Regions from separate parts of the Variovorax sp. M-6 genome, predicted to be linked through region 2. Evidence: riboswitches for the same ligand, from Rfam matches in the RefSeq annotation. Region 2 holds a riboswitch; the other holds the start of a gene.
The links. A riboswitch is a leader RNA that binds a small molecule or an ion and turns the genes downstream of it on or off. The one in region 2 is predicted to bind glycine.
Positions count from the first base shown of each region.

Region 1: it holds a riboswitch for glycine, as region 2 does, so the genes downstream of both, gcvT (glycine cleavage system aminomethyltransferase GcvT) here and AB4Z46_RS02915 (FAD-dependent oxidoreductase) in region 2, are expected to answer to the same signal.

Region 1 is NZ_JBFREQ010000003.1:263,301-274,440, forward strand. Features, by position in the region: gene AB4Z46_RS05570 (dienelactone hydrolase family protein) at 33-710, shown strand; gene AB4Z46_RS05575 (ROK family protein) at 757-1,818, opposite strand; gene AB4Z46_RS05580 (alpha/beta fold hydrolase) at 1,859-2,719, opposite strand; gene AB4Z46_RS05585 (ABC transporter permease/substrate-binding protein) at 2,771-4,318, shown strand; gene denD (D-erythronate dehydrogenase) at 4,347-5,366, shown strand; gene AB4Z46_RS05595 (TRAP transporter substrate-binding protein) at 5,424-6,395, shown strand; gene AB4Z46_RS05600 (TRAP transporter small permease) at 6,483-6,977, shown strand; gene AB4Z46_RS05605 (TRAP transporter large permease) at 6,974-8,251, shown strand; gene AB4Z46_RS05610 (hypothetical protein) at 8,338-8,865, shown strand; glycine riboswitch at 8,909-8,995, shown strand; glycine riboswitch at 9,014-9,128, shown strand; gene gcvT (glycine cleavage system aminomethyltransferase GcvT) at 9,144-10,337, shown strand; gene gcvH (glycine cleavage system protein GcvH) at 10,392-10,769, shown strand; gene gcvP (aminomethyl-transferring glycine dehydrogenase) at 10,796-11,140, shown strand, end outside.
Region 2 is NZ_JBFREQ010000002.1:97,853-108,992, reverse strand. Features, by position in the region: gene queA (tRNA preQ1(34) S-adenosylmethionine ribosyltransferase-isomerase QueA) at 1-454, shown strand, start outside; gene AB4Z46_RS02955 (PQQ-dependent sugar dehydrogenase) at 451-1,683, shown strand; gene tgt (tRNA guanosine(34) transglycosylase Tgt) at 1,680-2,870, shown strand; gene AB4Z46_RS02945 (SDR family NAD(P)-dependent oxidoreductase) at 2,950-3,729, shown strand; gene AB4Z46_RS02940 (serine endopeptidase) at 3,702-4,805, opposite strand; gene AB4Z46_RS02935 (phosphatase PAP2 family protein) at 5,185-5,838, opposite strand; gene AB4Z46_RS02930 (MFS transporter) at 5,849-7,801, opposite strand; gene AB4Z46_RS02925 (hypothetical protein) at 7,827-8,651, opposite strand; gene AB4Z46_RS02920 (helix-turn-helix domain-containing protein) at 8,777-9,511, shown strand; glycine riboswitch at 9,646-9,752, shown strand; gene AB4Z46_RS02915 (FAD-dependent oxidoreductase) at 9,831-11,069, shown strand; glycine riboswitch at 11,097-11,140, shown strand, end outside.

The DNA.
Region 1 (11,140 bases), on a different contig from region 2:
GACCACAACATCAGGAGAGACTCATGGGAACCATGATCGAATTCAAGCGCCCGGATGGCGCCGCGGTGCAAGGCTACCTGGTCGAGGCCGAGAAGGCCTTCGGGTCGGTGGTCGTGATCCAGGAGTGGTGGGGATTGAACGACCAGATCCTCGGTGTGGCCCAGCGTTTCGCGCAGGCCGGCTTCACCGCCCTGGTGCCCGATCTCTATCGCGGAAAGAAGACCGTCGAGGCCGAGGAGGCCCACCATCTGATGAGCGGGCTGAACTTCGCCGAAGCGGCCTCGCAGGACGTGCGCGGCGCGCTGCAATATCTGAAGGCGCGCGGCGGCAAGGTGGGCATCACCGGCTACTGCATGGGCGGCGCGCTGACCCTGCTGGCCTCGTCGATGGCGTCCGAGGCCGATGCCGGTGTCGTCTGGTATGGCTACCCGCCGCTGGAGTATGTCGACGCCTCGAAGATCACCGTGCCGTTGATGGCGCATTGGGCCACGCAGGACGCGGCGTTCGCCATCGCGGGGGTCGATGCCCTCGAGGAGAAGCTGAGCGCGGCGGGCGTGCGCTATGAAGGGCACCGCTACCAGGCGCATCACGCCTTCGCCAACGAAACCGCGCAAGGCCCGGGCCGGATCCCCATCACGCAATACGACGCCGTGTGGGCCCAGCTCGCGTGGGATCGCACGCTGCGCTTCTTTGGCCGGGAACTCGGCTGACGGCGGTCGGTCGCGGCACGCCGGTGCGGCGGCCTGATCGACACGCCTACTTCGACTTGTTGGTGTAGCTGGCGTTGCCCAGCCCGGTGCCGATCGTCAGCACCGCCCAGCGCTTCACGTCCTGCATGAACGGCAGTTCGCTGAGGCCCTGCACCACCGCATCGTTGTGCATCAGCGCCATGGTCGGCGCTCCGGCGATCATCGGGATCCTCTTGCACAGCTCGCTCGGCAGGTGGAAGCTGTCGCCGTCCCAGTCGCCCGGCAGGTTCTGCGCGCCGCGCGAGATCGAGCCGTCCTTGCGGATCAGGCCCGGGCAGGCGATGCCGATGAAAGGCGCCAGGCGGATGCCTTTCTTCCTGCCGTAGCGGATCTGCGCCTCGAGCATCTCGGCCAGGCGGTCGATCAGCAGCGTGCGGCTCGGGCGTTCGTCGGCGTGGCGCCATTTCTCGCGCCGCACCACCTTGGCCTTCGACAGGTCGGGCGCGCGCTTCCTGCGCAGCTTGACGATGCCGCAGCGCACGTTGGTGCCGCCGATGTCGAGCGCGAGGATGGCGTCGTGGCCCTTCAGCAGCGGCGGTGGCACGAGGTGCACCCAGCCGAGCAGGCCGCCGTCGTCCGGCTCGTGGCAGATCCGGGCCAGTTCCACCGACACCTTCATGTGCTGCAGGATGGCCGCCGCCTGCAGCACGGCGCGCTCGCCCACGTCGCTGCCCGGAAATCCGCCGCCGATCACGATCCGCTCCACACCGCTCCACGACGGCTGGCGCAGGAAGCGTTCGATCACCCAGGCCAACTCCTGCGCGAACGCCTCGATCGCGCCGTGGAGCAGGTCCGAAGCCTCGGACGCCTCGGTCCGGCCGAGCGCCTCGTCGAGCTCCCGCTTGCCGAGGTCCTTCGAATGGACGCCGCCCAGCGGATCCCGGCCCTTGCGCCGGCGGCGCTGGCGCCAGCGCTCCAGCAGCTGCCGGAAGGCGGTCTGGCTGGCCTGGTCGCCGACGAAACCGTCCTTGTCGCGCAACTGGAGGCTGTAGCCCTCGACGGTCACCGAGGGCAATTCGCGAGCGCCGTGTGCTTCGGGCAGCGGCGTCGCCTGCGGGTCCTTGGCCATTGCTTCTTTCTTCTTTCATTTCCGGCCGATTTCGCTCTCGCTAGTCGGCCGTTGTCTCGAGGATCAGCTGCGCCGTCTCTTCCGGCGCGTCCCAATGGGGGTAGTGGCCGCAGCGTTCGAACCAGTGCAGCCGCGCATCGGGAAACAGTTGCTGCACGCGCGTCGCCTGCCTGGGATGGCAGATCCGGTCGAGGCGGCCCCAGCCGATCACCATCGGCTTGGAGATCCGCCCGAGGGGCGAGCCCTTCAATGGCGCCCCGCGCATGAAGTCCTTCAGCATCGGCTCGAAGGACCGGGCCGACGCGTAGCTGCGCATTTCCTCCAGCACCAGGGCCGGCGCCAGCTTGCGAGCGTACGGCGAGAAGCGTGCCAGCAACAGCGATCGCGACCACTCATGGGCGGTGATCGACGGCATCGCGAACTTCAGCGTCCGCGCGAGTTGCATCGACATGCGGATCGAACTCTGGAACGCCAGGCGCTCCCATCCGACCCAGAAACCGCCCGGGCCGAGCAGGACCACCGCGCCCAGCACTTCGCCGCGCCGCGCCAGCTCGAGCACCAGCCGCGCGCCCAGCGAGCTGCCGACGGCATCGGTGCCGAGCAGGTCGTGCTCGCGCAGGAACAGCGCCACCGCCGCGGCCAGCGTCTGCACCGAGACTTCGCCCGCCAGCGGCGGACTCTTGCCGAAACCCGGGAGATCGATCGCCACCACGGCGCGCTCCGCGGCCAGGGGCTCGAGGATGGTTTGCCACGTGTGCCAGCTGCTGCCCAGTCCATGCACCAGCAACAGAGGCTTTCCTTGACCGCGGCGGACGTAGTTGATCAACACCCGTCGACTGTGGCCGGCTTGGCTGCCGGGCAGCATCAGCACGACGCACCATCGGCTGTAGGAGAACGGCATGTTCGGCCCCCGCAGCCGCACGGCGCGACCGCGCGCCGATACACTGGCCCGATGCAATTGCCTCGTCGCAGGTGGCTCGCCGCCCTGGCCTTCCTGGCCGTCTTTTGCGCCGCCCTGGCTTCGAGTGCCCAGGAGCAGCCACTGCGCATCGGCTCCAAGCGCTTCACCGAGTCCTACATCCTCGCCGAGGTGCTGGCACAGACCGCCGCGCCCCGGACCCCGGTCGCCCCGGTGGTGCGGCAGGGGCTCGGCAACACGGCCATCGTGTACGAGGCCCTGCGCTCCGGCGAGATCGACCTCTACGCCGAATACACCGGCACCATCGCGCTCGAAATCCTCAAGGGCCGGCAGTCGATGACCCGCGAAGCCATGAACGCGGCCTTGCAGCCGCTCGGACTCGGCGTGGCGGTCCCGCTCGGCTTCAACGACGGCTATGCGCTCGCGATGCGCGCCGCCGACGCCGACCGGCTCGGCGTGCGCACCCTGAGCGACCTGGCCGGCCATCCGGCGCTGCGGCTCGGCCTCTCGAACGAGTTCATCGGCCGTGCCGACGGCTGGCAGGGGCTGGCCGCGCGCTACGGTTTCGGCCAGACGCCGACCGGGCTGGACCACGGACTGGCCTATGAGGCGATCGCGGCGAAGCAGATCGACGTCATCGACATCTACACCACCGACGCCAAGATCGACCACCTGGGCCTGCGGGTGCTCGAGGACGACCGGCGCTACTTCCCGCGCTACGACGCCGTGCTGCTGTACCGGCTCGACCTGCCGACGCGGCTGCCCGAGGCCTGGGCCGCCCTGCAGACGCTCGAGGGCCGCATCGACGAGCGCGCGATGATCGCGATGAACGCGCGCGCCGAACTGCAGGGCACGGCCTTCGACGTGATCGCGCGCGATTTCCTGGCGGCGGGAAAGCCCGGCGCGAAGGCGCCCGCAGCGACCGACGGCGCCGCCCGCGGCTTCATGGCCAAGCTGTTCGGCCCCGACCTGGGCCGGCTCGCGCGCCAGCACCTGCTGCTGGTCGCCGTCTCGGTCGGCGTCGCCATCCTGATCGCCGTGCCGCTCGGGATCGCGGTGTTCGCGCATCTGCGGTTGCGCGCCCTGGTGCTGGGCTTGACCGGCCTGCTGCAGACCATCCCCTCGCTGGCGCTGCTGGCGGTCCTGATCTCGCTGCTCGGCGCGATCGGCACGCTGCCGGCGCTGATCGCGCTGACGCTTTATTCGCTGCTGCCGATCATGCGCAACACGGTGACCGGGCTGGCCGAAGTGCCCGCCGGCCTGCGCGAAGCCGGCACCGCGCTGGGCCTGACCGGCGGGCAGAACCTGCGCGTGGTGCTGCTGCCGCTGGCGCTGCCCACGCTGCTGGCCGGGGTGCGCACCGCGACCACCATCGCGATCGGCACGGCGACCATCGCCGCCTTCATCGGCGCCGGCGGCTTCGGCGAACGCATCGTGACCGGGCTCGCGCTCAACGACCGCGAATTGCTGATCGCAGGCGCGGTGCCGGCCGCGGTGCTGGCGCTGCTGAGCGAGGCGCTGTTCGAAGCCATCGAGTCCTTCATGCGCCGCCAGCGCGGAGAGGTCCCGGCCTCGATTTAGACTCGACGCCCCAAGGAGGCTCTCGCACATGCACATCGTCATCACCGGCGGCGCCGGATTCGTCGGCGCCCGGCTGGCCCGAACCCTGCTCGGCGGCTCGAAACTCTCACTCGCTGGCGCTCTTCCTGCATCGATCACGACGATCACCCTGGTCGACCGCGCCGCACCGCCGCCCGACCTCGCGGCCGATCCGCGCGTCGCCGCGGTGGTCGGTGACCTCAACGACCTGCTCGCCAGCGCGCCCGAACGCGTGCTGCCGCCGGACACCGCGCTGGTCTTCCACCTGGCGGCCGCGGTCAGCGGCGAATGCGAGGCCGATTTCGACCTCGGCATGCGCAGCAATTTTGCCGCCACGAATGCCCTGCTCGACGCCTGCCGCCGGCTCGGCAGCGTGCCGACGCTGGTGTTCTCGAGCTCGCTCGCGGTCTTCGGCGATTCGCCCGAGCAGCCGCTGCCCGCGGTGATCACCGACCAGACCCTGCCGACGCCGCAGACCAGCTACGGGATCCAGAAATTCGTCGCCGAACAGCTGGTCGCCGACTACTCGCGCAAGGGCTTCATCCGCGGCCGCAGCGTGCGGCTCATGACGGTGAGCGTGCGGCCGGGCCGCCCCAACGGCGCCGCCTCCGGCTTCTTCAGCGGCATGATCCGCGAGCCGCTGGCCGGCCTGCGCGCGGCCTGCCCGGTCGCCGACGAGACACCCGTGGCAATCGCCTCGCCGGCGCGCACCATCGAGGGCCTGCTGCGTGCCGCCGAAGCCAGCGACGCCGAGTGGGGCCCGCGCACCGCGCTCAACCTGCCCTCGCTCGCCACCACGGTGGGCGAGATGGCGGCGGCCCTGGCGCGCGTGGCCGGTCCGGCCGCCACCGCCCTGCTCGACCGCACGCCCGACCCGGCGATCCGGCGCATCGTGAAGACCTGGCCCGGGCACTTCGAAACGGCGCGCGCCGCTGCGCTCGGCCTGCAAGCCGATGCCAGCTTCGAGGCGGTGGTCCGCGACTACGTCCGTGAAAATCCCGACGCGGTGAAGCTCGCTATTGCGGCATAGTCGACGGTTGCCCTGCGGGCCCGGGTCCGCACACTTTTCCACTCAGGAGACATCCCCATGAAATTGAGCCAACTGGCCGCAGGCCTGGTCCTCGGCTTTGGCATCGCGAGCGCGGCCCTTGCGCAGACGACGATGAAGATCAGCATCTCGACCGCGCAGAACTCGCACCAGGGCGTCGCCATCGATACCTTCGCGAAGGAAGTCGCGAAGCGCACCAATGGCCGCTACAAGGTCGAGACCTTCTACAACGGCTCGCTGGGCGGCGAGCGTGAATCCATCGAAGCGGTGCAGCTCGGCACCCAGGAGCTCGCCTTCTCGTCGACCGGGCCGGTGCCGAACTTCGTGCCCGAAACCAAGATCCTCGACGTGCCCTTCCTGTTCCGCGACAAGGCGCACGCCCGCGCGGTGCTCGACGGCCCGATCGGCCAGGACATGCTGGTCAAGTTCGACGCCAAGGGCTTCAAGGCGCTGGGCTGGGCCGAGAACGGCTTCCGCCACATGACCAACAGCAAGCGCGACGTGAAGGCCCCCGAGGACCTCAAGGGCCTGAAGATGCGCACCATGGAGAACCCGGTGCATATCGCGGCCTACAAGGGCTTCGGCATCATCACCACGCCGATGGCCTTCCCGGAAGTCTTCACCGCGCTCCAGCAGGGCACGGTCGACGGCCAGGAGAACCCGCTGCCGGTGATCATCTCGGCCAAGTTCGACCAGGTGCAGAAGCACCTCACGCTGACCGGCCACGTCTACTCGCCCTGCATCTTCCTGATGAACAAGGCCTCCTTCGACAAGCTCAGCGCCGCCGACAAGCAGGCCTTCCTGGATGCCGCCAAGGAAGGCATCAAGGCCAACCGGGCCCGCGTCGACGAAGACGATGCCAAGGGCGTGGCCGACCTGCGCGCCAAGGGCATGACCGTCATCGACAACGTCGACAAGGCCAAGTTCGTCGCCGCGCTGGCGCCGGTCAACGCCGACTTCGAGAAGCAGTTCGGCAAGGCCAACCTGGACAAGATCCGCGACGTCAAGTAACCGGCCGCCGCGATACTCATCGCGGCAGCGCGCGCCCGCACAGCCTGCGCTGGCGGGCGTTTTTTTGTCCGAACCCCTGATGCGCCAATGAAATCCGCCTTCCTCGCACTCGACCGCTGGACCACCGGCCTGGCGATGGCGATCGCCTGCTTCATGCTGGTGGTCGCCTCTGCCCTCGGCGTGTTCCAGATCGTCACCCGCTTCGTGCTCGAACAACCGGCCGAATGGTCCGAGATCCTGATCCGCATCAGCCTGATCTGGATGGTCTTCCTGGGCATCCCGACCGCCTTCCGCCAGGGCGCCATGGTCAGCGTCGACGTGCTCTACCGATGGAGTCCGCCGAAGGTCCGCCGCGTGCTCGACTGGGTGGTGTGCCTGGCCGCGCTGACCCTGATCGCGGTCATCATCTGGTGGGGCTGGGACTACGCGCAGCGCGGCAGCGTGCAGTCGATGGCCGGCCTCGAATCGGTCTCGATGTTCTGGGCCTACCTGGCGCTGCCGGTGGGCGGGCTGTTCTGCGTGATCGGCATCATCGCCAACCTGATCGACCCGAAGCGCAACGAACTGGAAACCGCTCAATGACCCCCGTGATGATCACGACCATGGTGGTGTGCTTCGCACTCACCATCTCCGTCGCCGTTTCCATCGGCCTGGCCTCGGTGCTCGGCATCCAGGTCTCCAACGCGAACATGCTGATCTCCGTCAAGGAGATGTTCAACGCGATCAACAAGTTTCCGCTCGCCGCCATTCCCTTCTTCATCCTGGCCGGCAACCTGATGGAGACCGGCGGCATCTCGCGCCGCCTGGTCGACTTCGCCAAGAGCCTGGTGGGTGGCGTCCAGGGCGGCCTGCCGATGACCTGCGTGCTGACCTGCATGATCTTCGCGGCGGTGTCGGGCTCTTCGGTGGCGACCACCTTCGCGATCGGCGCGATCCTGATCCCGGCGCTGATCAAGCATGGCTACCCGGTCGGCTACGCCGCCGCGCTGCAGGCCACCAGCGCCGAACTCGGCGTGATCATTCCGCCCTCGATTCCGATGATCCTCTACGGCGTCAGCGCCGAAGTGTCGATCGGCGAGCTGTTCATCGCCGGCTTCGGACCGGGCATCCTGATCAGCCTGGCGCTGATGGCCTTCGTCTACGTCTACTGCAAGTTCAAGGGGCTGGGCAAGAACGACGGCGACGGCCGGCTCGGCGTCGCCACCGCCACCTGGCGTGCCGGCTGGGCGCTGCTGATGCCGGTGATCATCCTCGGCGGCATCTACGGCGGTATCTTCACGCCCACCGAGGCGTCGGCGGTGGCCGTGCTGTACGCGCTGATCGTCGGCACGCTGATCTACCGCGAGATCAAGCCGGCCGAACTCTATGCGGTGCTGCGCAAGTCGGTGGTGTCGTCGTCGGTGATCATGTTCATCATCGCCAACGCCGGGCTGTTCGCCTTCCTGATCACGCGTGCCGGCGTGCCCGACGCCATCGGCCGCTGGCTCCAGGAGGTGCTGCAGTCGCCGGCGATGTTCCTGCTCGGCGTCAATGGCGCCCTGTTCGTGATCGGCATGTTCATCGAGACCAGCGCGGCGATCATCGTGCTGGCGCCGATCCTGGCGCCGGTGGCCATGCACTTCGGCATCGACCCGGTGCACTTCGGCCTGGTGATGGTGGTGAACCTGGCGCTCGGCATGATCACGCCGCCCTTCGGCGTCAACCTGTTCGCGGCCTGCACGGTGGCGCGCATCTCGCTCGACCGCATCGTGCCCTACCTGATTCCGTTCGTGCTGGTCATCCTGGCCTGCCTGATGGTGGTCACCTACGTGCCCGGCGTCTCGCTCGGATTGCGCGACCTGGTCTACGCGAAGTAGCACCCTGTTGATGCGGACGGTTTCACGAAGCCGTCACGCCAGGGGTCCATGCTGCGGCGCTCGCCCACCGAACGCCGCAGCATCCCATGTTCCTCATCAAGACCGACAAGGCGCGCCATGAACTCAGCCCCGGCTGCCGCAGCCTGGGCCAGCGCGAGCGCGCCCTGCTGCTGATGGCCGATGGCCAGCGCTCGGTGACCGACTTCGGCCAGTTGTTCGGCGGCCGGGACGAAGCCGGGCGTGTCGCGCTGCACCTGGTGCGCGAAGGCTACCTGCTGGACCGCGGGCCCCTGGCGCAGGACCGCGTGCCTGTGCCTGAGCAGGAACAGCCCGCCGATCCAGCGCCGGGCGCGGCCGATGCCTTCGACGGCAAGCGCTCGCTCGCCACCACGCGCATGTTTCTTTTCGATCTGTGCGAACGCATGTTCGTACGCCGCGATCCCCTGCTGGCCGACCGGTTCCGCGAGATGCTGCGGGAGGCGCGCGATCGCGGCGCGATGCTGGCCGTGGCGAGCGGGATGCTCGACGAAATCGAAAAGGCAGCGGGCACCGAACGCGCCGAGTCGATCCGCGAGCGCATCGACCGGCTGCTGCCGGCCGCGGCCGTGCACTGAAAAACGCCGGCCGGGCGGTCGCCGATTCCCTTACACTCGCCCGGTCAGGAGAGCGTCCCGCCACGATGGGGCCGCCGAAGGCGCAGGTCCCTCGAAACACGGGCCCGAACGCTCAGGCAAAAGGACTGACGAAGCGCCCGTTCCCGGGCGTTTCCTTGCTGGAGAGAGGCGGTTCGTCGCGCAGTCGCGCCGGTCCGTCCACCGAAGGAGCAAACCCCGATCGTGGGGCGAATCTCTCAGGTAAAGCGGACAGCAGGGGTGGCCCATGGCTTCTTGCCATGGAACTAGACTGCCCCTTTGGAGAAACGCCCTTGGCCGCCGCATCCGACGATCTTCAGAAGACCCCGCTCCATGGCCTGCACCTGGCGCTGGGCGCCCGCATGGTGCCCTTTGCCGGCTACGAAATGCCGGTGCAGTACCCCGCCGGGCTGATGGCCGAGCACCGCCACACGCGCGAGGCTGCCGGCCTGTTCGACATCTCCCACATGGGACAGCTGCGCCTGGCCGGCCCCGATGCCGCCGCCGCCTTCGAGAGCCTGATGCCGGTCGACGTGATCGGCCTGGCGCCCGGCAAGCAGCGCTACGGGCTGCTGCTGAACGACGAAGGCGGCATCCTCGACGACCTGATGTTCTTCAACGAAGGCCAGGATTCGCTGTTCGTGATCGTCAACGGCGCCTGCAAGCAGGCCGACATCGCCCACATCACGGCCCGGATCGGCCAACGCTGCCAGGTGCTGCCGATGCCCGACCACGCGCTGCTCGCGCTCCAGGGACCGCAGGCCGCGGCCGCATTGGCGCGCCTGTCGCCGGGCATCGAGCGCTTCGTCTTCATGACCGGCGGCACGGTGCAGATCGGCGGCATCGCGGCCTTCGTGACGCGCAGCGGCTACACCGGCGAGGACGGCTTCGAGATCTCGGTCGCCGCCCGCGACGCCGAGCCACTGGCCCGCCTGCTGCTGGCCCAGCCCGAGGTGAAGCCGATCGGCCTGGGCGCGCGCAACTCGCTGCGGCTGGAGGCCGGCCTGTGCCTCTACGGCAGCGACATCGACCCAGGCACCACGCCGGTCGAGGCCTCCCTCGGCTGGGCGATCCAGAAGGTGCGGCGCAGCGGCGGCGCGCGCGAAGGCGGCTTCCCCGGCGCGGCCAGGGTGCTGGCGCAGCTCACGGCCGCCAACGGCGCGGCCGGCCACCTCGACCACGAGACGCTCAAGCGCAAGCGGGTCGGACTGGTCGCGCTGGAACGCATCCCGGTGCGCGACGGCTCCGTGCTCGAATCCTTCGAGGGTCTGCCGATCGGCCAGGTCACCAGCGGGCTGCTGGGCCCGACCGTCGACCGGCCGGTCGCGATGGGCTATGTGGCGCTCGCCTACGCCGAGCCCGGAACGCGGATCCAGGCCATCGTGCGCGGCAAGCCGGTGCCGATGGAAGTGAGCACCCTGCCCTTCGTTCCCGCGCGCTATCACCGGGGCTGAGGCCTCCCCGATTTTTCGATTTCTTCAAGCCAGCCATTTTTCAAGGAGTTTTTCATGAGCCTCAAGTACACCAAGGACCACGAGTGGGTGCGGCAGGAAGCCGACACGGCGCTGGTCACGGTCGGCATCACGGTGCATGCGCAGGACGCTCTCGGCGACGTGGTCTTCGTCGACCTGCCTGAAGTCGGCAAGAGCTTCGCTCAGGGCGACGTGGCCGGCGTGGTCGAGTCGGTCAAGGCCGCGGCCGACGTGTTCATGCCGATTTCGGGCGAGATCACCGAGGTCAACGAAGCGCTGCGCGCCGATCCCTCGCTCGCCAACAGCGCACCGATGGATGCCGGCTGGTTCTTCAAGGTGCGCCTGAGCGACCCGGCGCAGCTCGAGCCGCTGCTCGACGAGACCGCCTACGCGAAATTCTCCGCCGACAACTGAACCCTACGCCCCGACCGGACCCTCCCATGCCGACGCCCGTGCTGCCCACTTCCCCCTCGCTCAGCGAACTCCAGAACGCCGAGGAATTCATCGCGCGCCACATCGGCATCGAAGCCGAGGACGAGGTCCGCATGCTCGCCGCCGTCGGCTCGGCCACGCGCGCCGAACTGATCGACGGCATCGTGCCGCCGGCCATCCGCCGGCGCCGGCCGATGCGGCTGGCGCCGCCGATCACCGAGGCCGATGCGCTGGCCGAGCTGAAGGCGATCGCCGCGAAGAACAAGGTGGCCAGGAACTTCATCGGCCAGGGCTACTACGGCACCCACACGCCCGGCGTGATCCTGCGCAACGTGCTGGAGAACCCGGCCTGG
Region 2 (11,140 bases):
GCTCGACGCCCGCGACATCGAGCGCGCCAGCGTCACGCTGCACGTCGGCGCCGGCACCTTCCAGCCGGTCAAGACCGAGAACATCGCCGAGCACACCATGCATGCCGAGCGCTACGAGGTGCCCGAGGCGACGCAGCGCGCGATCGCCGCCTGCAAGGCGCGTGGCGGCCGCGTCGTCGCGGTCGGCACGACCACGGTGCGCACGCTCGAAAGCTGGGCCAAGAGCGGCGAGGCCGCCGGGGACACGCGCATCTTCATCACGCCGGGCTTCCAGTTCGCGCACGTCGACCTGCTGGTCACCAACTTCCACCTGCCCAAGAGCACGCTGATGATGCTGGTCAGCGCCTTCGCGGGCTACGAACCCGTGATGGCGCTCTACGCGCACGCGATCCACGCAGGCTACCGCTTCTTCAGCTATGGCGACGCCATGCTGCTCGCCCGGGTGCAGCCATGATGCGCAGGCCCTGGCTTGCGCTGGCGATGCTGATGCTGATGCCGCTCGCCGCGGCGGCCCGCGGCTACACGCCGCAAGGCCGATGCGGGGACTATGCGCGGCTCGACATCCGCAGTCCGGCCGGCACCTGCGTCGCGTTGCTCGCCGACGAGAACGAAGGCCTGCGCGCACCGCGACGCGTGCTCGAGATCGCGCCCGGACGCTATTGGGTCGTCGACATGGGCTCGTGGGAGCCGCGCAAGGGCCGCCTGCTCGAGATGACGCTGCCCGCGGACGGCCCGGCGCCGCGCCGCGCGCGCTTCACGGTGCTCGCCGAGCAACTCGACCGCCCGCTCGGCCTGGCGCTCGGCCCGGACGGCAAGGCCTACGTCGGCGAAGCCGGCAGCATCTGGCGCACGCCGATCCCGGCGCCCGGCGGCGCGCTGCTGCGCGAGACGCTGATCGACAACCTGCCCAGGGACGGCAGGCACCCACTGAAGGAACTCGCCTTCGGCCCGGGCGGCCGGATGTACGTCAACATGGGCTCGGACTCCGACGACTGCCGCGATGGCGCGAAGGCGTACCCGCTGCCCTGCCCCGACGGCACCGGTCCGATGCCGCGCGCCGCGGTCTACGAGGGCATCTTCGGCGGCGATGGCTTCAAGCTGCAGGGCTTCAAGCCCTTCGCCACCGGCCTGCGCAACTCGGCCGCGCTGACGGTGCTGGCCGACGGGCCGGCCAAGGGCACCGTGCTGCAGGGCGAGAACTCGATCGACTACGACCCGGCCGACCAGCCACCCGAAGAGCTCAACCGCCTCCAGGCCGGCCGCGACTACGGATGGCCCTACTGCGTGGGCCGCCGCCAGCCGGCCCGCGGCTACGAGGCCCGCTTCGATTGCAGCCGTACCGAGGCGCCCTGGATGCTCTGGCCCGCGCACGTCGCGCCGCTGCAGATGCAGGTCGGGCCTGCCGGCAGCCGTTTCGCCGGCCAACTGCTCGTCGCCTGGCGCGGCCACCGGCCCGCGGGGCACCGCGTGGTCGGCTACAAGCTCGACGCCAAGGGAATGCCGTCGGGACGCCCGATCGACTGGCTCGCCGGCTGGACCGCCGCGCCCGGGGTGCGGCCGCTGGGCCGCCCGACCGGATTGACCGTCGACCGCCAGGGCCGGATGCTGGTGGTCGAAGACTTCAACCGCACCGTACTCATGCTGATGCCCGACGGGCCCGCCTCTGCAAGCCTCCAAAGATGACCACTCCACTGCCTCGCCTGCAATTCGAACTCCTCGCCACCGATTCGCAGAGCCACGCGCGCCGCGGCACGCTGACCCTGAACCACGGCGTGGTGCAGACCCCCATCTTCATGCCCGTGGGCACCTACGGCACGGTCAAGGGCGTGATGCCGCGCAGCCTGCACGAGATGGGTGCGCAGATCATCCTCGGCAACACCTTCCACCTGTGGATGCGCCCCGGCCTCGACGTCATGTCGGCCTTCGGCGGCCTGCACCAGTTCGAGAAATGGGACAAGCCGATCCTCACCGACTCGGGCGGCTTCCAGGTCTGGTCGCTCGGCGCGATGCGCAAGATCAGCGAGGAAGGCGTGAAGTTCGCGTCGCCGGTCAACGGCGACAAGCTGTTCCTCACGCCCGAGGTCTCGATGCAGATCCAGACCATCCTCAACAGCGACATCGTCATGCAGTTCGACGAGTGCACGCCCTACGACGTCGACGGCCACGTGACGACCGAAGCCGAGGCCCGCCAGTCGATGGCGCTCAGCCTGCGCTGGGCAAAGCGCTGCCAGACCGAATTCGCCAAGCTCGAGAACCCGAACGCCCTCTTCGGCATCGTGCAGGGCGGCATGTTCGAGAACCTGCGCGAGGAGTCGCTCGCCCAGCTGGTCGAGATGGACTTCCCCGGCTACGCGATCGGCGGCGTGAGCGTCGGCGAACCCAAGGACGAGATGCTGCGCATCATGGCCCACACGCCGCACCGGCTGCCGGCCCACAAGCCGCGCTACCTGATGGGCGTCGGCACGCCCGAGGATCTGGTCGAGGGCGTGGCGCAGGGCGTCGACATGTTCGATTGCGTGATGCCGACGCGCAACGCGCGCAACGGCACGCTGTTCTCGCGCTACGGCGATCTCAAGATGCGCAACGCCCGCCACAAGAGCGATCCGCAGCCGATCGACGCGAGCTGCAGCTGCCACGCCTGTGCGGGCGCGTCGGGCGTGCCGTGGAACGAGGGCGGGCGCGACGGCTTCAGCCGCGCCTACCTGCACCACCTGGATCGCTGCGGCGAGATGCTGGGCCCGATGCTCACCACCATCCACAACCTGCACTACTACCTGAACCTGATGCGCGAGATCCGCGAGGCGCTCGATGCCGGGCGGTTCGCCGACTTCCGCGCCCGCTTCAAGGCGGAACGGGCGCGCGGAATCTAGGTCTAGGCCGAAGAAGCGAGCGCGGGCATTCGCGTTCGCCTGGGTGGCGAGCGGCGCGGTGCAAGATCAAAATCCACACATGTCCGCATCCACCTCCCTCGTTCCCTCGGCCATCTACCCCTCGCTGGCCGGCCGCACCGTCTTCATCTCGGGCGGTGCCACCGGTATCGGCGAAGCCCTGGTGCGCGCCTTCCATGCGCAGGGCGCGCGGGTCGGCTTCTGCGATCTCGACGTGGCGGCCGGGCACGCGCTGGCGCAGCAACTGGGCGGCCACGACGAACCGCTGTTCCAGGAATGCGACGTCACCGACGTGGCCGCGCTCGGCGCGACCATCGCCGCGGTGCGCTCGCGCTTCGGCCCGATCCAGGTGCTGCTCAACAACGCCGCCAACGACCGCCGCCACCAGATGGCAGAGGTCACGAGCGAGGACTTCGACCGCCTCGTGGCGGTCAACTTCAAGCACCAGTTCTTCGCCGCGCAGGCGGTGGCGGACGACATGCGCGCGCTGGGCGGCGGCTCCATCATCAACTTCGGCTCGATCAGTTGGATGATCAAGGGCGCCGGCTACCCGGTCTACCAGGCCTGCAAGTCGGCCGCGCGCGGGCTCACGCGGTCGCTGGCGCGCGATCTGGGCAAGGCCGGCATCCGGGTCAATTCGATCGTCCCGGGCTGGGTCATGACCGAGCGCCAGCTGCGGCTCTGGGTCAAGCCCGAATCGGCCGCCGAGATCGACGCCGCCCAATGCCTGCCCGGCCGCGTGATGGCCGAGGACATCGCCAGCATGGCGCTGTTCCTCGCCGCCGACGATTCGAAGATGTGCACCGCCCAGGATTACGTGGTGGACGCCGGCTGGACCTGAAACGGCCCGGGCTGCGGCGCCACCGGCGCAGCAGCCGCATCCGCATCCGCCACCGTGCCGCAGGCATGGCAGAACTTGGCGAAGGCGCTCTTGCGCGCGTCGCAGGCGCGGCAATGGTCGAACAGGCCGATGCCGCAGTGCGGGCAGAAGTCGATCTCGTTGTTCTTGAGGTCCACCGGGCGCTCGCAGCCCGGGCAGACGCTCTTGGCCAGCCGCGCCAGCGCCGTGTCGTAGCTCAGTTCGTTGCGGCGCACCGTCTCGGGCTGCGCCTCGGCCAGCTTCTGGCGCGCCAGGTAGCGATTGAGCGCCAGGATGGCGTAGCGCCCGACCAGCACCGTGATCACGATCCCCACTGCATAGCGAACGTAGCCGCCGTAGCTCGGCAGGTAGGGCACCAGTTCGACGAAGAAGGCGAACAACGCGAAGTAGATGAAGCCCCAGACGAAGGGCCACCAGGTGCTCTTGCGTTTCTTCGCGAACAGCCAGCCGGCGATCACCAGCAGCGGCAGCGTGAGCGCCAGCCGGTACAGGAACACCCGCAGCTCGACCTTGCGGTTCTCGGCATCGAGCCGCTTCCGCGCCGCCTCCTCGAGCACCACCAGTTGCTGCCGCGCCCGCTGGCGCGACTGCCGGGCGTCGAGCGCGATCTGGCGCTGCGCGACGACATTGCGCTCGGCCTCGTCCTCCTTGGCTTTCAGTGCGTCGAGCGCCTTGGTGCGAGCGATCAGCTCGCTGTCCTGGTCGGGCTGGGCGGTGGCGTGGCGGGTGGCGAGCCAGTTGCCGAAGGTCTCGCGCGCGGCCCGGCTGGCCTGCTGGGCCGCGACCAGCTTGAGCTCGGCCTGTTCGCGGTCGCGCGCGGCCTGCTGTTCGTTGCGCTCGCCGTCGCGCACGGTGTTGCGCAGCGGGTCGGCCGCCGCGCGGTCGATGAAATCGTCGAGCTCGATCCGGTGTTCGACCCGAGGCAGGTCACCGACGATCGTGCTGCCGAGCCCGACCAGGAAGCTGGCGAACACAATCGCCACCACCCAAAGGCCGCGGCGAAACCACTTTTCGGACAGGCGCAGGGCTTTGCTCATCGCATTCCTCTTCTTGAGACGGTTTGTCGTTCTGGATCGAATGATTCTGGACGATGGCCGGCGTGGGGCCCCGGTTCACGGGAAACACGAACACCCCGGCCAGGATCACTGCCGCGACCATCAGGCCCATCTGCAGCGCCAGCCGCATGAGGTGCCGAGAGAGCGACACGCGCGCCCGGTACTCGCGCTCGTACGGACCGAAGTTGGTGGGCGTCCGGCTCACCACGGGTTCCCGCCTCCGAAAACCACAAACGTGACCAAATACAGATTCATGAAGGTCTCTCGTCCAGGAAATGAAAGTGGGCGGATGATGGTCCACCCCTTCGCCTCCTGAAGCGCTTTGATTCGGGGGTCGCGATACTCTGCGCCGCCGGTATCGCTACTTGATACCAAGCGGCATCCGGCGACCGGCCAGCAGATCCGCACGCGTGAAAGGCCGCTCGATGCCCGCCAGCCGGACGGCAATGACTTCAAGCGCGCCCTGGGTCGGTGCCGGCGTGCCGGGCCGCAGGAACAGCACCGGCGTGGCCAGGCTCAACAGCACCAGCGTCCAGCTCAGGCGTGGATGCGGCAGGCGGTGCTGCCACCAGAGAAAGGTCCCGCTGACCGCCACCCCGATCGCATAGCCCAACACCACTTCCGACAGCGAATGCGCATCGAGCGCCAGCCGGGTGGCGCCGATGAAGGCGGCGAACAGCCAGCCGAGCACCGCTGCGCCCACCCGGACCCGATGCTCCCAGCGCGAGGCCACCAACCAGCAGGCCACCGGCCAGACGCTCGCCGCGATCGCGGTGTGGCCGCTGAAGCCGGTGAAATCGAGCGAGACGCTGCCGATGCCCCAGCCGAGGAAGGCAATCTTCGAAACCGCAATCAGGGCGCCGCCGAGGCCGAACAGCAGCACCCACAGCACCGCCAGGGGCCGGGTACCGCTGCGAATGCCGAGCCACACCGCGATCCAGAGCGCGGCGGGCAGCAGGAAACCGCTGTCACCGAACCAGGTGATCGCATGCAGGATTTGACCGAGGTCGGGCATTGGGCGGGCGTCAGCTGCCGAGCAGCACGCTCACGCGCCGCCGCAGGCTTTCGGGCTGCACCTCCACGCGGGGCACCGCGCTGCCGACATGAAGCCCCACGCGGCTGAAGAGGCCGCGCCGGAACGGCCGTACCATCGCGACGTTCTGGCCGGCGCGCGTCTCGATCCGGCTGAAGTACGAGCCCCACAGATTGGTCAGCGCCATCGGGATCACCGGCGGGTCGATGCCATCGGCGCGGGCGGCGTCGAGGATCTTCATCACGCCGCCCTTGAACGGTTGCAGGCTGCCGTCGCGCGTGATCGCGCCCTCGGGAAAGATGGCGAGCAGGTCGCCCTCGCGCAGCACCTGCACGGCCTCCGCGAAGGCCTTCTCATAGGCCGCCGGGTCTTCCTTCTGGGGCGCGATCGGGATCGCCTTGGCCAACCGGAACAGCCAGCCGAGCACCGGCACGCTGAAGATGCGGTGGTCCATGATGAAGCGGATCGGGCGCGGGCTCGCGGCCATGAGCAGCACCGCGTCGATGAAGCTCACGTGGTTGCAGACCAGCACCGCGGGCCCGTCGGCCGGGATGTGCTCCTGGCCCCGGATGTCGAAACGGTAGACGAAGTGCGACAGCACCCAGGCCACGAAGCGCAGCAGGTATTCGGGAACCAGCATGAAGATGTAGAAAGCGACCACCGCGTTGGCGATGCCGGTGAAAAGGAAGATCTGAGGAATCGTGAAGCCAGCCTTCAGCAGCGCGCCGGCGATGACCGAGCTGGCGATCATGAAGAGCGCATTCAGGATGTTGTTGGCCGCGATGATACGGGCCCGGTGCGTGGGCTGGCTGCGCATCTGGATCAGCGCGTACATCGGCACGCTGTAGAGCCCCGCGAACAGCGACAGCAGTCCCAGGTCGGCCATCACGCGCCAGTGGGCCGGCTGGGCCGTGAACGCGCCCAGCCCCATCTGCGCCACGGGCGGCAGCGCCCGCGACGCGAAGTAGAGGTCGATCGCGAACACGCTCATGCCGATGGCGCCCAGCGGCACCAGGCCGATCTCCACCTGGCGCCGGCTCAGCGTCTCGCACAAGAGCGAGCCGATGCCGATGCCGACCGAGAACACCACCAGCAGCAGCGAGGCCACCTGCTCGTCGCCGTGCAGCACCTCCTTGGCGAAACTCGGAAACTGGGCCAGGAAGACCGCGCCGAAGAACCACATCCACGAGATGCCCAGCAGCGAGCGGAAGACGACCACGTTGCTGTGAGCCAGCTTCAGGTTGCGCCAGGTTTCGCTGACCGGATTCCAGTTGATCGAAAGGCCGGGGTCGGTGGCCGGCGCCGGCGGGATCGCCTGCGCCACCGCCCGTCCGCCCAGCGCCAGCAGCAGGCAGGCCACGGCCACCGTCACATGGCCGACCTGCGGCAGGGCGACCAGCAGGCCGCCCGCGACCTGCCCGAGCAGGATCGCGACGAAGGTGCCCATCTCGACCATGCCGTTGCCCCCGGTGAGCTCGCGCGGCGCGAGCACCTGCGGCAGATAGGCGAACTTGACCGGACCGAACAGGGTCGAGTGCAGCCCCATCAGGAACACGCAGCCGAGCAGCACCACGGCGTCCGCCCGCAGGAAGCCCCAGGCGGCGATTCCCATGATCGCGATCTCGAGGTTCTTGACGAAGCGGATCATCTTCGTCTTGTCGTATTTGTCGGTGAGCTGCCCTGCGGTGGCGGAGAACAGCAGGAAGGGCAGGATGAACAGGGCGCCGATCGCCAGTCCCGCCATGGCCGGCGGCATCCAGCCCAGCTGCAGCTGGTAGGTCACCATCACCGTGAAGGCGAACTTGAACAGGTTGTCGTTGGCGGCGCCCGCGAACTGGGTCCAGAAGAAGGGCGCGAAGCGCCGCTGCCGCAACAAGGCAAACTGGTTGGCGTGGGCGGGCCCTTCGGGCAGACGGGCGGGCGAGACTTCGGCAGGGGTGGTCATTCGAATGGGCGCAGCGGCCTGTTCCTCACGCCGTCAGGGGGGCGGCCCCGGAATTGTGCCGCAGGGTCTGCCGCCCCATCGCCTGCAGCGCATGCAGCACGGGAAGCGCCGCCAGGGCCGCCGTCAGGTGCTTGAGGCTGTGGCCCGACACCAGTTGCTGCGTCGCTTCGAGGATCGCAGGGTCGGCCAGCTCGAACAGCTTGGCGAGCGCATAGAAGAAGACCACCCGGCCGAGCCGGAGGCCGATGGCGCCGGGCACCGGCCGTGCCAGCGCCAGCGCGAGGACCAGCGCCAGGCCACCGAACTGCACCAGTGCCCAGGGCAGCGCATTGCCGCTGCGATGGCAGATCGCCGCCGCCAGCAGCCCGCCGGCGAGCGCGACCCAGGCGGCCGGCCAGCCGGCGCGTGCGCTGACCCGCTCGCACACCGCGACACCGACCAGGCCCGCGAAAGCCACCGCCATGCCGGCGCGATCCGCCGCCAGCCGCGTGGGATCGGGCTGCAGGTGATAGAAGGCCGAGCCGAGTGCGGTGAGGATCAGGCCGGCGAAGAACATCCARGCGCAATCGAGTGCATCGAACGGCAGCGGCTCGGCATCCTGCTGCGCGTCGTGGGCGCGGCCGAGCCAGTGCAGCCAGCGCAGGCCCCAGATGCCAACCACCGCGAAAGGCAGGTTGCTCAGTACGTCCATCGCATTCGGCAGCGCACCCCAGGGCCGGCCGTCGGCGAAGGGCGCGCTGCCCAGCGCCGGGGTCGGCACCGCGGGACCGAAGACCGCAGCGACCGAGAGTAGCGCGGCGAGCGCCAGCAGGGCACGCTCGCGATGGGAGAGGGACGACGGCAGGGACATGGCAGACTCCGATGGGTGGCTCGACGAGGCGGAATCTAGGTTGTCGACCCCGCGCCGGGCATCGAGAATCGATACGGAGCACTTTTTCACCACTTCGGGTATCAATCCGCAATACTCCCTCAGACATGAGCACCACCGTCGATCTGGTCAATGCACTCAAGAGCGAACTCAAGACCGCCCGCATGACCTATGCCGACCTGGCCAGATCTCTGGACATGGCGGAATCCAGCGTGAAACGGATGCTGGCCAAGGGCGACATGCCGCTGACCCGGGTCGACGCGATCTGCCGGGCGCTCAAGATCGACTTCGCCGAGCTGGCGCGCCGGGTGGCGGACGCTCAGCCCCTGCTCAAGGAACTCACCCTCGAGCAGGAGAAGGCGGTGGTCAAGGACAAGAAGCTCCTGCTGCTGRCAATCTGCGTGCTGAGCCAGTGGACGCTGGAGCAGATCGTCGCCGCCYACCGGATCAGCGAGGCCGAGTGCATCGGCTACCTGGTCCAGCTCGACCGGATCGGCATCATCGAACTGCGGCCGCTGAACCGCTACCGGCTCAAGCTCGCCAAGACCTTCCGCTGGCGTCCGCACGGGCCGGTGATGGACTTCTTCCGCGAGAACGTGGTGCTCGACTACTACCGCGGCGGTTTCGACGGCCCCGCCGAGGGCCTGCTGCTGGTGCATGGATCGATCAGCAAGTCCCTGGCGCCGGCCTTCCTCGACCGGCTGCAGCGGGTCGCACAGGACTTCGCCCAACARCACCAGACGGATCAGAAGCTGTCGCCCAAGGAGCGCGAGGGCTACACGCTGCTGCTGGGCATGCGCAACTGGGAATTCGAACTGTTCACGCGCCTGCGCCGGGCCTGAAAAACACGGAAACCGGTTTCTTCGATAAAATCCGGCAGGCAGAAAAGCGGACGCACGCGTCCCACCGATGGCGCAAACTCCCATGAACGCTCAGGTGAATCGCAATGCGATTCGACCACTGCCTATTTTTTGATCAATCGCCGACTGGAGAGTCACCACGCCAAGTGGTGCACCGAGGGAGCAAACCCGCTGCCGGGCGCAGCGGGTGAATCTCTCAGGTCACAGAGACAGGGGGAGCGGCAGTCTGAACCCCGGGTCTTGCCGCTTTCACAGGAAGCGCTAACGCTCGCCGTTCATGCAATCCCAAAAGGATTCGGACATGCGCGTAGTTGTACTCGGCGCCGGCTTGCTCGGCGTGACCTCGGCCTATTACCTTCAGCAGCTCGGTCATGAAGTGACCGTGGTCGATCGGCACGCCACGCCCGCGGCCAAGGCGCGCGGCCTGGCGGCGCCTGCGGACGCGAACCCACCGGCCACGCGGCCCGGACCCGCAGCGCCCCGGGGCGCCCAACGCTGGGCCAGGATGTGCAAGGGCATGCGCCGCCGGCTCACGCGCCTGCTCGACGAGGCCATGGGCACGCCGTCGAAACGCGATCCTCTCGACCATCTCGTGCGCCTGGCCGCCTACAGCCGCAAGAGCGCTCGGGCGCTGCGCGACGAAGCCGGCATGCCGCAGGGGCCGCGGACGGCCGGCCTCCTGAACCTCTTTACCGACCCCGCGGCCTTTCATGTGCGGACGGCCAGTGCGGCCCATTGGTCGAGGCTCGGTTGCGAGGAACGTCTGCTGTCGGCCGACGAAGCCATCGGCATCGAACCGGCGCTGCAGGCGATCCGCGGCAAGCTGGCCGGGGCGACCTACGCGCTCGAGGATCCGGTGCGCGATCCGACGCAGTTCGCGGCCAGCCTGGTGTTCCTCTGCCGAGCGGCGGGGGTGCGCTTCATGACCCGGCACACGGTGGTCTCGCTCGAGGAGCGCGACGGCCGCGTCGACCACGTCGAACTGCTCGATGCCGCCGGCCAGCCCGCCACGCTGCGCGCCCAGGCCTACGTGCTGGCGCTGGGGGCCTCGAGCGTGCCGCATGCCGAAGACCTGGGCATCGATATGCCGCTGCGCTTCGTGCGCGAGTACATCGTCACCATGCCGATCCTGCAGCCGGCGAAGGCACCGCGCATCGCGCTGCGCGACCGGCAGGGCAAGCTGCGCATCACGCGCATCGAAACGGCGGCCGGCGAGCAGCTGCGGGTCCAGGCCGTCGTGCGGGCCGGGCTCGACGAGGAGGCCGAGCCCGACTCGGACCGCTTCCAGGCGATCGTGCGCCGCACCGAAATGCTGCTGCCCGGCGTCGCCGACGCCGCGCAGGCCCGCTTCGAAACCGCCATGCATGCGGTCAGCCCGAACCGGCTGCCGATGATCGGCAAGACCCGCCTGCCCAACCTGTTCCTGAATACCGCGCCCGGCACCCGAACCTGGATCCATGCCTGCGGCGCGGGCAAGTCGATCGCGCGCATCGTCAGCGGCCTGCGGCCCGAGCTCGACTTCGCCTTCAGGCGCCCCTAGCGCGTTTCTGCCGTGCGCCGCTACAATCCGCGCACTGCAGGAGAGCGGGCCCACGGGCCCCACCGAAGGCG